DNA from 2 places in the Paenibacillus litoralis genome. Region 2 is predicted to be linked to the other one. Evidence: a T-box and tRNA genes for the amino acid it is inferred to sense, from the RefSeq annotation. Region 2 holds a T-box; the other holds one or more tRNA genes.

The links. The T-box of region 2 lies ahead of ACKGJP_RS22435 (tryptophan--tRNA ligase). A T-box ahead of a tRNA ligase gene usually reads a tRNA of that ligase, here a tRNA-Trp.
Region 1: it encodes a tRNA-Trp, which carries the amino acid that the T-box ahead of ACKGJP_RS22435 (tryptophan--tRNA ligase) is inferred to sense. The anticodon was not compared.

Annotation. Positions count from the first base shown of each region.
Region 1 is NZ_CP176395.1:7,159,907-7,166,425, reverse strand. It holds rRNA gene ACKGJP_RS30165 (16S ribosomal RNA) at 1-115, shown strand, start outside; rRNA gene ACKGJP_RS30160 (23S ribosomal RNA) at 292-3,211, shown strand; tRNA gene ACKGJP_RS30155 (tRNA-Asn) at 3,319-3,394, shown strand; tRNA gene ACKGJP_RS30150 (tRNA-Ser) at 3,398-3,489, shown strand; tRNA gene ACKGJP_RS30145 (tRNA-Glu) at 3,510-3,584, shown strand; tRNA gene ACKGJP_RS30140 (tRNA-Val) at 3,593-3,668, shown strand; tRNA gene ACKGJP_RS30135 (tRNA-Met) at 3,687-3,763, shown strand; tRNA gene ACKGJP_RS30130 (tRNA-Asp) at 3,774-3,850, shown strand; tRNA gene ACKGJP_RS30125 (tRNA-Phe) at 3,882-3,957, shown strand; tRNA gene ACKGJP_RS30120 (tRNA-Thr) at 3,976-4,051, shown strand; tRNA gene ACKGJP_RS30115 (tRNA-Tyr) at 4,060-4,144, shown strand; tRNA gene ACKGJP_RS30110 (tRNA-Trp) at 4,152-4,225, shown strand; tRNA gene ACKGJP_RS30105 (tRNA-His) at 4,244-4,319, shown strand; tRNA gene ACKGJP_RS30100 (tRNA-Gln) at 4,350-4,424, shown strand; tRNA gene ACKGJP_RS30095 (tRNA-Gly) at 4,430-4,504, shown strand; tRNA gene ACKGJP_RS30090 (tRNA-Cys) at 4,511-4,584, shown strand; tRNA gene ACKGJP_RS30085 (tRNA-Leu) at 4,592-4,677, shown strand; tRNA gene ACKGJP_RS30080 (tRNA-Arg) at 4,691-4,767, shown strand; tRNA gene ACKGJP_RS30075 (tRNA-Leu) at 4,790-4,872, shown strand; gene ACKGJP_RS30070 (YhbD family protein) at 5,162-5,785, shown strand; gene ACKGJP_RS30065 (hypothetical protein) at 5,794-6,477, shown strand; gene ACKGJP_RS30060 (hypothetical protein) at 6,511-6,519, shown strand, end outside.
Region 2 is NZ_CP176395.1:5,317,320-5,323,838, forward strand. It holds gene ACKGJP_RS22430 (ATP-dependent DNA ligase) at 1-575, shown strand, start outside; gene ACKGJP_RS22435 (tryptophan--tRNA ligase) at 782-1,783, opposite strand; T-box leader at 1,828-2,084, opposite strand; gene ACKGJP_RS22440 (hypothetical protein) at 2,287-2,928, opposite strand; gene ACKGJP_RS22445 (DNA topology modulation protein FlaR) at 3,193-3,699, opposite strand; gene ACKGJP_RS22450 (excalibur calcium-binding domain-containing protein) at 3,790-3,837, opposite strand; gene ACKGJP_RS22455 (copper amine oxidase N-terminal domain-containing protein) at 3,868-4,149, opposite strand; gene ACKGJP_RS22460 (hypothetical protein) at 4,412-4,978, opposite strand; gene ACKGJP_RS22465 (hypothetical protein) at 4,975-5,502, opposite strand; gene ACKGJP_RS22470 (hypothetical protein) at 5,459-6,519, opposite strand, start outside.

The DNA of each region.
Region 1 (6,519 bases), 1.8 Mb from region 2:
ACCCGAAGTCGGTGAGGTAACCGCAAGGAGCCAGCCGCCGAAGGTGGGGTAGATGATTGGGGTGAAGTCGTAACAAGGTAGCCGTATCGGAAGGTGCGGCTGGATCACCTCCTTTCTATGGAGATCATGATGGCTGTAGGCTGTCGGATCATTAAGCTGGTTTTATCTCGCTCATGTTCAGTTTTGAAGGGTCAATTTTTGATCTTTCAAACGTTTGTTCCTTGAAAACTAGATAGCGAAGCAATGCAAAACATCCTTAGTTTTTTTGTAGCGATCTCGAGAGAGATCATTGGTTAAGCTACTAAGAGCACACGGAGGATGCCTAGGCGCTAGGAGCCGATGAAGGACGTGGCGAACAACGAAATGCCTCGGGGAGCCGTAAGCAGGCGTCGATCCGGGGATGTCCGAATGGGGGAACCCACACGTGGTAATGCGCGTGTACTCATCACTGAATACATAGGTGATGTAGAGGCATACCCAGGGAACTGAAACATCTAAGTACCTGGAGGAAAAGAAAACAATAGTGATTCCGTCAGTAGCGGCGAGCGAACGCGGATTAGCCCAAACCAAGGAGCTTGCTCCTTGGGGTTGTGGGACGTCAATGTGGGAAAAGTTCGTTAGGTGAAGCGGTCTGGAAAGGCTCGCCATAGCAGGTAACAGCCCTGTAGCTCAAAACGAACGTATCCCTAGACGGATCCCGAGTAGTGCGGGGCACGTGAAACCCCGTATGAATCCGGCAGGACCATCTGCCAAGGCTAAATACTCCCTAGCGACCGATAGCGAAGCAGTACCGTGAGGGAAAGGTGAAAAGAACCGCGGGAGCGGAGTGAAATAGAACCTGAAACCGTGTGCTTACAAGAAGTCAGAGCCCGTTAATGGGTGATGGCGTGCCTTTTGTAGAATGAACCGGCGAGTTACGTTCACGTGCAAGGTTAAGCTGAAGAGGCGGAGCCGCAGCGAAAGCGAGTCTGAATAGGGCGAATGAGTACGTGGTCGTAGACCCGAAACCGTGTGATCTACCCCTGTCCAGGGTGAAGGTGCGGTAACACGCACTGGAGGCCCGAACCCACGAATGTTGAAAAATTCGGGGATGAGGTGGGGGTAGCGGAGAAATTCCAATCGAACTCGGAGATAGCTGGTTCTCCCCGAAATAGCTTTAGGGCTAGCCTCGGAATGAGAGTAGTGGAGGTAAAGCACTGATTGGGTGCGGGGCCCGCCAAGGGTTACCAAGTCCAGTCAAACTCTGAATGCCACATACTTCTGTCCGGGAGTCAGACAGTGAGTGCTAAGATCCATTGTCAAGAGGGAAACAGCCCAGACCATCAGCTAAGGTCCCCAAGTGTGTGTTAAGTGGGAAAGGATGTGGAGTTGCAAAGACAACCAGGATGTTGGCTTAGAAGCAGCCACCATTTAAAGAGTGCGTAATAGCTCACTGGTCGAGTGACTCTGCGCCGAAAATGTAACGGGGCTAAACACGCCACCGAAGCTATGGCTACAGCAGCAATGTTGTTGGGTAGGGGAGCGTTGTGTATAGGTTGAAGGTCGATCGTAAGGACGGCTGGACAGTACACAAGTGAGAATGCCGGTATGAGTAACGAAAAGACAAGTGAGAATCTTGTCCGCCGAAAGCCTAAGGGTTCCTGAGGAAGGCTCGTCCGCTCAGGGTAAGTCGGGACCTAAGGCGAGGCCGAAAGGCGTAGTCGAAGGACAACAGGTTGATATTCCTGTACCACCGTAGCCGTTTGAACGACGGGGTGACGCAGAAGGGCAAGGACGCAGACGGATGGAAGTGTCTGTCCAAGCAGTGAGGCTGATGTGTAGGCAAATCCGCACATCGTGAAGGCTGGGCTGTGATGGGGAGGGAAATTTCGAAAGTACCGAAGGTCTTGTACTCATGCTGCCAAGAAAAGCCTCTAGTGAGGCGAAGGTGCCCGTACCGCAAACCGACACAGGTAGGCGAGCAGAGCATGCTAAGGCGCGCGGAAGAACTCTCGTTAAGGAACTCGGCAAAATGACCCCGTAACTTCGGGAGAAGGGGTGCCTCGGTAGGGTGAATAGCCCGAGGGGGCCGCAGTGAAAAGGCCCAAGCGACTGTTTAGCAAAAACACAGGTCTGTGCGAAGCCGCAAGGCGAAGTATACGGGCTGACGCCTGCCCGGTGCTGGAAGGTTAAGGGGAGCGGTTAGGGGTAACCCGAAGCTGTGAACCGAAGCCCCAGTAAACGGCGGCCGTAACTATAACGGTCCTAAGGTAGCGAAATTCCTTGTCAGGTAAATTCTGACCCGCACGAATGGCGTAACGACTTGGGCGCTGTCTCAACGAGAGATCCGGTGAAATTTTAATACCTGTGAAGATGCAGGTTACCCGCGACAAGACGGAAAGACCCCATGGAGCTTTACTGCAGCTTGATATTGGACTTGGGTACGATCTGTACAGGATAGGTGGGAGCCTTAGAAGCATGAGCGCCAGCTTGTGTGGAGGCGACGTTGGGATACCACCCTGATCGTATCTAGGTTCTAACCTACTCCCGTGATCCGGGAGAGGGACCGTGTCAGGCGGGCAGTTTGACTGGGGCGGTCGCCTCCTAAAGCGTAACGGAGGCGCCCCAAGGTTCCCTCAGAATGGTTGGAAATCATTCGAAGAGTGCAAAGGCATAAGGGAGCTTGACTGCGAGACAGACAAGTCGAGCAGGGACGAAAGTCGGGCTTAGTGATCCGGTGGTACCGAATGGAAGGGCCATCGCTCAACGGATAAAAGCTACCCTGGGGATAACAGGCTTATCTCCCCCAAGAGTCCACATCGACGGGGAGGTTTGGCACCTCGATGTCGGCTCATCGCATCCTGGGGCTGAAGTAGGTCCCAAGGGTTGGGCTGTTCGCCCATTAAAGCGGTACGCGAGCTGGGTTCAGAACGTCGTGAGACAGTTCGGTCCCTATCTGTCGCGGGCGCAGGAAATTTGAGAGGAGCTGTCCTTAGTACGAGAGGACCGGGATGGACGTACCGCTGGTGTACCAGTTGTTCCGCCAGGAGCATCGCTGGGTAGCCAAGTACGGACGGGATAAGCGCTGAAAGCATCTAAGCGTGAAGCCCCCCTCAAGATGAGATTTCCCAGTATGTAAGACCCCTTGAAGACGACGAGGTAGATAGGTTCGAGGTGGAAGTGCAGCAATGCATGCAGCTGACGAATACTAATCGGTCGAGGGCTTATCCAACATCTTTGCATCGACAGGTGTAAGGACTACAAAGACACAAAAAGGACAAAAAAACATTACTTCGCATCTAGTTTTCAGGGAGCAAACCTGATATAATGGATAAACATTCCCTGATAGCTCAGTTGGTAGAGCACTCGACTGTTAATCGAGTTGTCACAGGTTCGAGTCCTGTTCGGGGAGCCATCTGGAGAGGTGTCCGAGCTGGCCGAAGGAGCACGATTGGAAATCGTGTAGGCGTCACAAGCGTCTCGAGGGTTCGAATCCCTCTCTCTCCGCCAGATCTACATCATCTACATAGGGCCCGTTGGTCAAGGGGTTAAGACACCTCCCTTTCACGGAGGTAACAGGGGTTCGAATCCCCTACGGGTCACCATGAAGTAAGGGCGCTTAGCTCAGCTGGGAGAGCATCTGCCTTACAAGCAGAGGGTCGGCGGTTCGATCCCGTCAGCGCCCACCATAAGATTTTCTTTAACGACGCGGGGTGGAGCAGCCCGGTAGCTCGTCGGGCTCATAACCCGAAGGCCGCAGGTTCAAATCCTGCCCCCGCAACCAAACAACATATGGAGCTGTGGTGTAGAGGCCTAACATGCCTGCCTGTCACGCAGGAGACCGCGGGTTCGAATCCCGTCAGCTCCGCCATCTTTACTCTTAAAGCAAATAAGCAACACTCGGCTCGGTAGCTCAGTCGGTAGAGCAGAGGACTGAAAATCCTCGTGTCGGCGGTTCGATTCCGTCCCGAGCCACCATTCTTGATAATTGAATATGCCGCTGTAGCTCAACTGGTAGAGCAACTGACTTGTAATCAGTAGGTTGGGGGTTCAAGTCCTCTCGGCGGCACCATGTAACATGGAGGATTAGTGAAGTGGCTAAACACGGCAGACTGTAAATCTGCTCTCTCTGAGTTCGGTGGTTCGAATCCATCATCCTCCACCATTTTTGTAGGGGCATAGTTTAAAGGTAGAACAAAGGTCTCCAAAACCTTTGGTGTGGGTTCAATTCCTGCTGCCCCTGCCAAAGCACAACAATTTTATGGCGGTCGTGGCGAAGTGGTTAACGCATCGGTTTGTGGATCCGACATTCGGGGGTTCAATTCCCCTCGATCGCCCCATAATTTTTAAAATGAAGCAACAACGGTTAATGGGGATTAGCCAAGCGGTAAGGCAACGGACTTTGACTCCGTCATGCCCAGGTTCGAATCCTGGATCCCCAGCCATTTATGCGGACGTGGCTCAGCGGTAGAGCATCGCCTTGCCAAGGCGAGGGTCGCGGGTTCGATTCCCGTCGTCCGCTCCATAGTACGGCGCCATAGCCAAGAGGTAAGGCAGAGCTCTGCAAAAGCTTTACCCCCAGTTCGAATCTGGGTGGCGCCTCCACCTACTTGCCGGAGTGGCGGAATGGCAGACGCACAGGACTTAAAATCCTGCGGGGGCGACCCCGTACCGGTTCGAGTCCGGTCTTCGGCACCAGACGTATTACTTTGTGCCCTTAGCTCAGCTGGATAGAGCGTTTGACTACGAATCAAAAGGTCAGGAGTTCGAATCTCTTAGGGCACGCCATTTTTACAAGTTTTCATCATATGCCGGTGTGGCGGAATTGGCAGACGCGCGCGACTCAAAATCGTGAGGGAAACCGTGGGGGTTCGAGTCCCTTCACCGGCACCACATTAACCATCGAGAGCCTTTGAAATCAATTGATTTCAAAGGTTTTTTTGTTATATCTAGGTCTGCTATAGATAAATACTGAGGAAGCGCTCATGAGATCAGGCCAGCAGCTGAAGCAAGATCAGTCTCGAGACGGAGAAACCTTTCAATCCTGAGCCTCTATCCGATCGGCCGCAGAAATTTGTATACTGGATAACGTAAGACGGAGGAAGCGATCTAGCCTCAATCCTATCCTTGTCTCTTTACAACGTAACAGTGTTATGTTACATTCGTTTCGGAGGAGATGGCAATGGACCGTGATCTGATATCGAAAAAGGATCTTCTCGAGTTGACGGGTATTTCATACGGGCAGCTCTATCGCTGGAAGAGGAAGCAGCTGATTCCGGAGGAGTGGTTTATACGGAAATCGACGTTTACCGGACAGGAAACGTTTTTTCCTAAGGAGCTTATCTTATCGCGAATCGAGAAGATCGTGGATCTGAAAGACGATTTGTCGTTAGACGAACTGGCGGGAAAGCTCTCTCCGCTGCTTTATGACACGAATTTGCGGAAGGAAGAGCTTTTGAGACGTAACATTGTTTCGAGGGTAGTCCTAGATAGGTTCGGAACGAAAGAGAAAGACGAAGGGCTTCTTACGTTCGAGAAGGTTTTGTTCTTGTTTACGATCGACAAGCTGCTGCAAACCGGGGAAATGAGCCTGGAGGAAGGCGGGCTGCTGCTTCAAGCGCTGAACGAACACTTTTCGAAATTCGAAGGAAGACCTTGCGATTTGTTTTTCCTTCGTAAGATGGGGGTATCGACGTTCGCGCTGTTAGCAATGCCGGGAGAGCTGTATTTTGAAACCGGTGTGAAGATCGTGGCTCGTTTGTCGCTGCCTGCATGCATAGAAGAGCTTAAAAACAAGCTAACCTAGGAGGAAGCATGATAGAGGAATCGAACAGAACGGATCTGACCATCAATGGCATGGGAAATGCGTTTGGGGGCCGTTACCGTACCGTAAACATGGAAGGCGTCGGGAAGGTGGACGGCGATATATTTTGCGAGAGTTTCAAAGCAAACGGGGTTGCTACCGTGAAAGGAAGCATTCAAGCGGCGCGATTTGAAATGAACGGCAAGCTGAGCGGCGAAGGCAACCTGACATCGTTAACGCTACTCGTAGATGGGCATATGAGTTTGAAAGGCCGGCTGCATGGCGAAGAGATGAGGCTGAACGGAATGATCAAAGTGAATGGCGATTGCGAAGCGGAGCGCTTCAATCTGCAAGGCGGCTTTACGATCGACGGTCTGCTTAACGCGGGTACGATCGATATCGCTCTGTATGGCCGCGGGCAAGCTAAGGAAATCGGCGGGGACAGCATTCATGTCAAAAAGTCGAATCATTCCAGCTGGGGACGCCTGGTATCGTGGATCCTTCCCGTGTTTGAGCCGCATTTGTTTGCGGAGACCATCGAAGGGGACGACATTCGCTTGGAGGAGACAACGGCAGCTGTCGTACGAGGCAATCGCGTTTATATCGGCCCCGGCTGCGGCATCGGGCGCGTCGAATACGGCACGGAGCTCGTGGTGCATCCTGAGGCGAAGGTAAACGAGCGAATTCGCAGCTAATGAATCGAGCACGCTCAATAAGGAGGATGCGAAATGACGCAG
Region 2 (6,519 bases):
ACGGAATACTGGACGGCGAAGGCGCCGTGGTCGATCTAGCGACCGGCCAAGTGGATTTCGAATTGATGCAGGAACGTTCCAAGATTACAAGGGCCGACAGAATTCAGGCAGCCATGCTGCGGCTACCGGTTACTTTCTTTTGCTTCGACATTCTGCAACATGACGACCGAGATTTGCGTCGGCTCCCACTGACCAAACGTAAGTCTGTACTTACTTCAGATCTCGGTCAAAATGATCACTATTCCCAAGTGATGTCAGTTCCGGGACGCGGCGTGGACTTATTTGCCGTTATACGCGACCGTAAGATGGAGGGCATTGTTGCCAAACTCCAAAATAGCACCTACGTAAGCAGGCGCTCGGAGGCGTGGCTTAAAATAATCAATTGGCAATACGAGGACGTTTATATAACCGGTTATCGCAAAAGTGAATTCGGTTGGTTGGCGTCTATGACCGGTAAGGACGGCCGTTTGCGGCCCGCTGGCATAATCGAGCTGGGTGTCACGCCGCGGCATAAGATGGCCTTTTACGGTGTCTGTAAGTCGCTTGTGACTCAAGAGGAAAAGGATTTGGTGTAACTGGATCCCAGAATAAAAGCTCGCGTTAAAATACGGAATTGGACACGTAATGGTATGCTCCGATCGCCGGCGTTTGTTGAATTTGTGATTTAAACAATAACGAAAAAACCGCCTTGATATGAGGCGGTTAATTTAACTATCGTGCCCGTTAGTTGAACAGACTTAGCCATTCAATAATCAGTTGACTTCTATATCAAAAGGTCTAACTATTTATAGCGTCCTATCTTCGTTTTTACATTCTCAAGCAGAGGCGCAGCTAAAGCTCTTGCTTTCTTTGCTCCTTCAAACAGGATGCTGTCAATTATTTCTGGTGATGCCATTAACTCATTGTATCTTTTTCGCGGTTCTTCTAAATAATCATTCATGACCTGGAATAGTTCTTGCTTTGCTTCTCCCCAACTAATACCTTTTTGATATTTATCCCTCAATACTTGAATTTGGCTTGGGTTAGCAAATTCTTTGTACAATAAAAACACATTAGATGTCTCCGGATCTTTTGGCTCGTTAGGAGGTATAGAATCTGTTTTAATTTTGTTTATTAGCTTTTTTAGGTCATCAGCTGTTTCAAAAAGAGGTATCGTATTACTATAGCTCTTACTCATTTTTCTACCATCAAGCCCAGGAATTACATACGTGTTTTCATCCACAATATAATTAGGCAATTTGAATGTGTCTCCATAGTTCCTGTTGAAGCCATCAGCGATATCTCTTGCTATTTCAACATGTTGAATCTGGTCCTTACCAACTGGAACTTTGTCAGATTGAAATAATAATATATCCGCTGTCATTAAAATCGGGTATGTGAACAAGCCCATATTAACTCCCGTGTCCGTGTCCAATCCCAGGTGCTGATTATTATCAATAATTGCTTTATACGCATGAGCACGATTCATTAATCCCTTGGATGTCAGACAAGAAAGTATCCAATTAAGTTCAAATATCTCTGGAACATCAGATTGTCTATAAAAAATTACTCTATCTGGATCTAGCCCTAATGCCAACCATGTTGCTGCAATACCATAAGACAGATCATTGAACTCGTCTCTGTTCTGAATAAATGTTAATGCGTGATAGTCAGCAATAAAGTAAAGTGCGATGCAATCACTATCTTTTGCGATTTGAAGTGCAGGTTTTATTGCAGCGATGTAGTTCCCTAAATGGACTTTACCAGTGGGCTTAATACCTGTTAGAACAATTTCAGTTGTCATGTTATCCCTCCTCAGAATATAACAAAAAGGGGTATTCTCATCCTTGAAAGGACGAGAATACCCCGTGATACCACCTTAATTAGCCCAAATATAAATTCGGACTCACTCTAACGCATCGAAACATGCACTATGTTTGAATGCGCGTCTCTTGTAACGACGAGACTTTCGCCAAAGCCTACTCAATGAATTTTCGGTTTGGATGCTCAGAAGCCCACTTCAACATAATCCCTACACTGATTCACACCAACCATCAGCTCTCTGGAGTATTCGTTATGCTTACTCTCTTCATCACCGCAAAGTTATATATAATTATATTACTTAATTTTTACACCACAATTGAGTTTTTGTCAAATACTAGGTGATTACCTTAAATCAAAAATAAAAAACATAACTTGACCCCACCAAGCTGCTACCATGCAAAACTGCCCGTTAGTTGAGAAACGGCAGCCGATCGTTCTGGCGGGCTGCCGTCGTGTATCTATTGAGCTAATGTACCCGTTAGCTTAATCGACCAAAGCATTTTCATCGAACCAAATATCTTGTTCTTTTTCTGATATATAAAATCTATATCCATAAGGTAAAGCGAAATATTTGATTATCTCTGGCCTCATAAATGCTACATGGTGATAATGGACCGTCATCAAAGATTCCACGTTATCGTCATACAGGTCAGTTGTAAGCCACCATCCCGACATATGCTCTGGTGAAGGATATCTCAATGCTTCGACCGCTAGTCCTTCATACACACCTTTAGAAATAACAATCATTTGATTAAATATCGGAAATATAGGCGTTGCCCCGTACTTCTGACATAATTGTTTTTGTTCTTGAACTACTTTAATTGCATAGTCGGCACCTTCTACAAAACCTTCACCATTACTTTGAACTTCCCTTATCTCATAATAAAGTTCAGAAAGTACACAACATTTCACCAGCCAAGAATGGTATGCAATGGTTTGGTCAGGCGTAATTGTTGGCTTAGAATCAATTACGTAATTAATTAAGTATCTGATTAGCTCGATATACTCATCTTGTAACATTTTTTTAATAGATATCATGAATTCTTTATCAATCAATTTATACAGTCCATTTGTCCGAATGTATCCATTTTCAAACAAAATTTTTATTCCACGATATTCAATCATTCATTTTCCCCTTATATCAATGTCTATGCTCTTTTACCCTTTTTTACAGTTGATTAGTAATTCTAGTTCCATTTCAAATTTCCCTTTTCATTAAACTAATCTGCCCGTTAGCCATCCATGCTGCACAAAGCGCAGCACCACAGAGAGTGAAAGTTAATCCGTTCTTTCATAGTAGTTGAGAAACGGCAGCCGGTTGTTCTGGCCGGCTGCCGTTTCAAGTTTTATTGAGCTAATGTACCCGTTAGCTTAACAAGAAAAACCAAGTCACATCAATTGAAGTTCAAGAAGATCCAAATTATTGCGAACGAGGATCATTTTGTCCTTATCTTCCCAATGGTCGATCAAGTTGGGTAGCTTCGTCAGATTGTAGTCTTTATTCCATGCCAACAAGTTGTGGATGCCTTCAAGCGTCTCGCGCTTCTTGCTTGGGACGATGCCCGCAATGCGCTCTTCATAACGCTTCCAGATTCGTTCCTCCTGAACGGACAACGGCGTCATCAGTACGACGATCTTATCTGCAGCGGCAAAACTCGGCCCTACCCACGACCTGTATACGCCTTCTGCGATCCACGAATCGAGACCGATGATTTCTCTGAGCCGGCGGTCACGCTCATCCTCCGGTGCCTTTACGCCATATTCGTTGGATTGATGATCCCAGAAAATATCGTCTAGATCATAATGCGGGATCCGGAGCTTATCGCTCAACAACGCCGCAATATAGGATTTACCGCTTCCTGAGCCGCCGATGATATGGATTCGGATTGCAAACACCTCTTTCTTCCAGTTCTTTCGTGGAACTACCTATGTTGAGAGTATTTCGTCGTATTGTTTAAACTATCCTGCCCGTTTAATGGGCATATATTATTTCTCACAAGCAATGCTGTCACCGTCTCGATCGAGCTTCGGCAGTACTCTGGATCACCTTTATAGAATGAAGCCTTACCGGAATCCTGCCGAGCTGATAGTAATGGTCTTGGAGGATCCTTCCCATCCGACTGTAGCCCCGAGAGATTCCCCTACTAAGCGGAGAGGTACAAGCGTCGATCCGTCTTTTACATGTCCAGTAACCACTATTGGGTTTGCTTTTCCATTCTTTGTGTAATAATCATGCCCAACCGTATAAACGATTTCAGTTGTATCTTTCGTAGCTGTTACCGTCTTAGATTCTTGTTCCCAAGCTACCGTAGCGCCAAGTGATTCAGATATCTTCCGAAGCGGCACAAGCGTCTACCGTCAACTATCCTATGCTCCACTTCAAATTCAAGCTTCTTGCCGTCCAAGAACACGGCGGGAGCAGCCTCGCCATCTGCGTAAAACAACGGTACAGCAGTTAATATCAAAGCAAGACATAATGTATCTGCAAATAATCTTCTGAACATCGAGTATACAGCCCCTCCATAAATTTGTTTGCGGGTTCCAATATAAACACATATGGTTTTCTTTTATTGAAAAAATAATAACCCCACTACTCGGAGCAGTGGGGTTATTTGTTTGCTCTAATAAATTCATCAAGTTTTCTAGTGCAGTCATCACATTGAAATTTCAATCTTTTTATTTGGTCAATAGAAATATCGCTTTGTATTTCATCGTGTGGCATCGTTTGAAACAATTGTATCTTCCTATAGAGAGTATTCAAACTTATAAAAAGAACCTCATCAAGTTTATGTACGAATTTTGATGAGAAAAACATCCATGCTTCTCTTGTAAGGTTATACTTTATTAAAGACGGGTCTAACTCACCGCTATCAACGATAGATTCCAGCGTCATTGAATTATTTTTTAATTCTTCCTTCAGTATCACAGCTACATTATTCGCTTCTGCACGTTCCTGTTGAAGGTCGCGCGCCCTTGCCTCGTCAATCTGATACTTTGCAACAAAATATGCGATGAACCCTCCGAGAACTCCCCCTATTATATTACCTAATGACCCAATTAACGAGCCTACCCAATCTTTGTTCGCTTTTGCATAAGCCACGATTAGTGCATTACTTGTGCTAATTACTACAACCAAAAGAATTAACCCAATTATACCGACCATATATTTTCTCATTGTGCTGCCTCATATCGATTATCTAATGAAGTAAATAGATGCCTTCGAGCACTACTAGGCTTTTTTACAACATCAGATACCCGAAGGCTTTGCGCATTTCCCGAATTAGTCATTTCATACTTTTTTATAGGGGCATTTACCAATGGTTCATTCGGCTCTAGAGTTCTTTCAAAAAAAATCTCAACATACTCCAATCGGTCGTGTGGATTAAAAATTCTTTCACAATCTTTGCAGCAAACATTGTTTGGAACAACCGATAGTGAACTATATGATCCATTATGTCTATCACAATGTGGACATATAACCTTGTACACTGCCCGTAGTACACCTATTTCTTCTAATGATGCCAATGCGAACATATCAATTGCTAAATCTGTATCTACTTCAGTTTGTATTGAAAATTTAATTGGAGATAGATTGGCAAGGACCGCTTTCCTTTGAATAGCAAGCCAATCATCAAGCAAGTCGATAGCCATACCGCTAATTTGGTACTGCCCTAAACGTCTCAATGGAGGAAAATACATATTCTTGTTCCACCTCTGAATGATAACTATAAAAATGTATCACAAAATATTTTGTGGTCGCTTCCAACTTTGTATATGTCTTTTTTCCAACTGAAGCTCCAGGAATAAACCAATTGATCCAGAGCTTATTAAAGGTCTTTTGGTCGTCAATTGTCTCTCTTGTATCAAAATATATATCACAAACTTCGATTCCTTCACCATCATTTGCCGAAGCGTTTACACGAGCGCCAGTATCATCTGAATAAAAGAATTTCTCAACGGTTCCTATCTTCCCCTCTGAGTACCCTTTAAAGTTGAAAAAATCGTTTTGAATTAAGGCCCTCTCTAAAAGTCTGCGAATTCTAAAAGGCAAGTTCACAGGATTGTTGCTACTTGGCAACCCTAAAAAAGTAGCGTACCTATCACTTAAATCAGATATTTCCGATAGTAAAGGCTCTACTTTCTCAACGTATGGTTTCTCTGCTTTTGTGGTCAGCTCTCTAAATATATTATACAGGGTGTTTTTCATTTCGTCGTTTGAAAGATACCTCAAAGAGAAAACCTCAGTCAAATACGATGTATAGATTTCGAAAACTTGATACGACCTAGTAGATGTTTCATTAGTGTTACTTCTCGGCCTTACTGATATAGTTAATTGCCCCTGTGGAACATCGATTGTAATCCAAACATAATCTGTATCTTCGACTTGTATGGATTCATTTTCATCAGTTATTTTACTGATCATTACCATGGACGCAAAGCACATTATTACTCTTTGAACCCCATTTTCAATTTCCGACTTTTCAAAATGGACTAAAACTGGCTCATCAGAGTCCGGTGTAAAGTGAATATTATTTATGATTTGGCATTCCGACAAGCCAGCCGTCATCATGGCCTGTTTAATTAGTTTACTATTTTTTACTTTAAATAGGGAAGCTGGATTAATCCTTGTGCAATATAAAGTACGATTATGACCATATCTAATTTCATTCGCTAGAAATGATTCAAAATCATTTTTATCTAACTCCCCCGATGAAA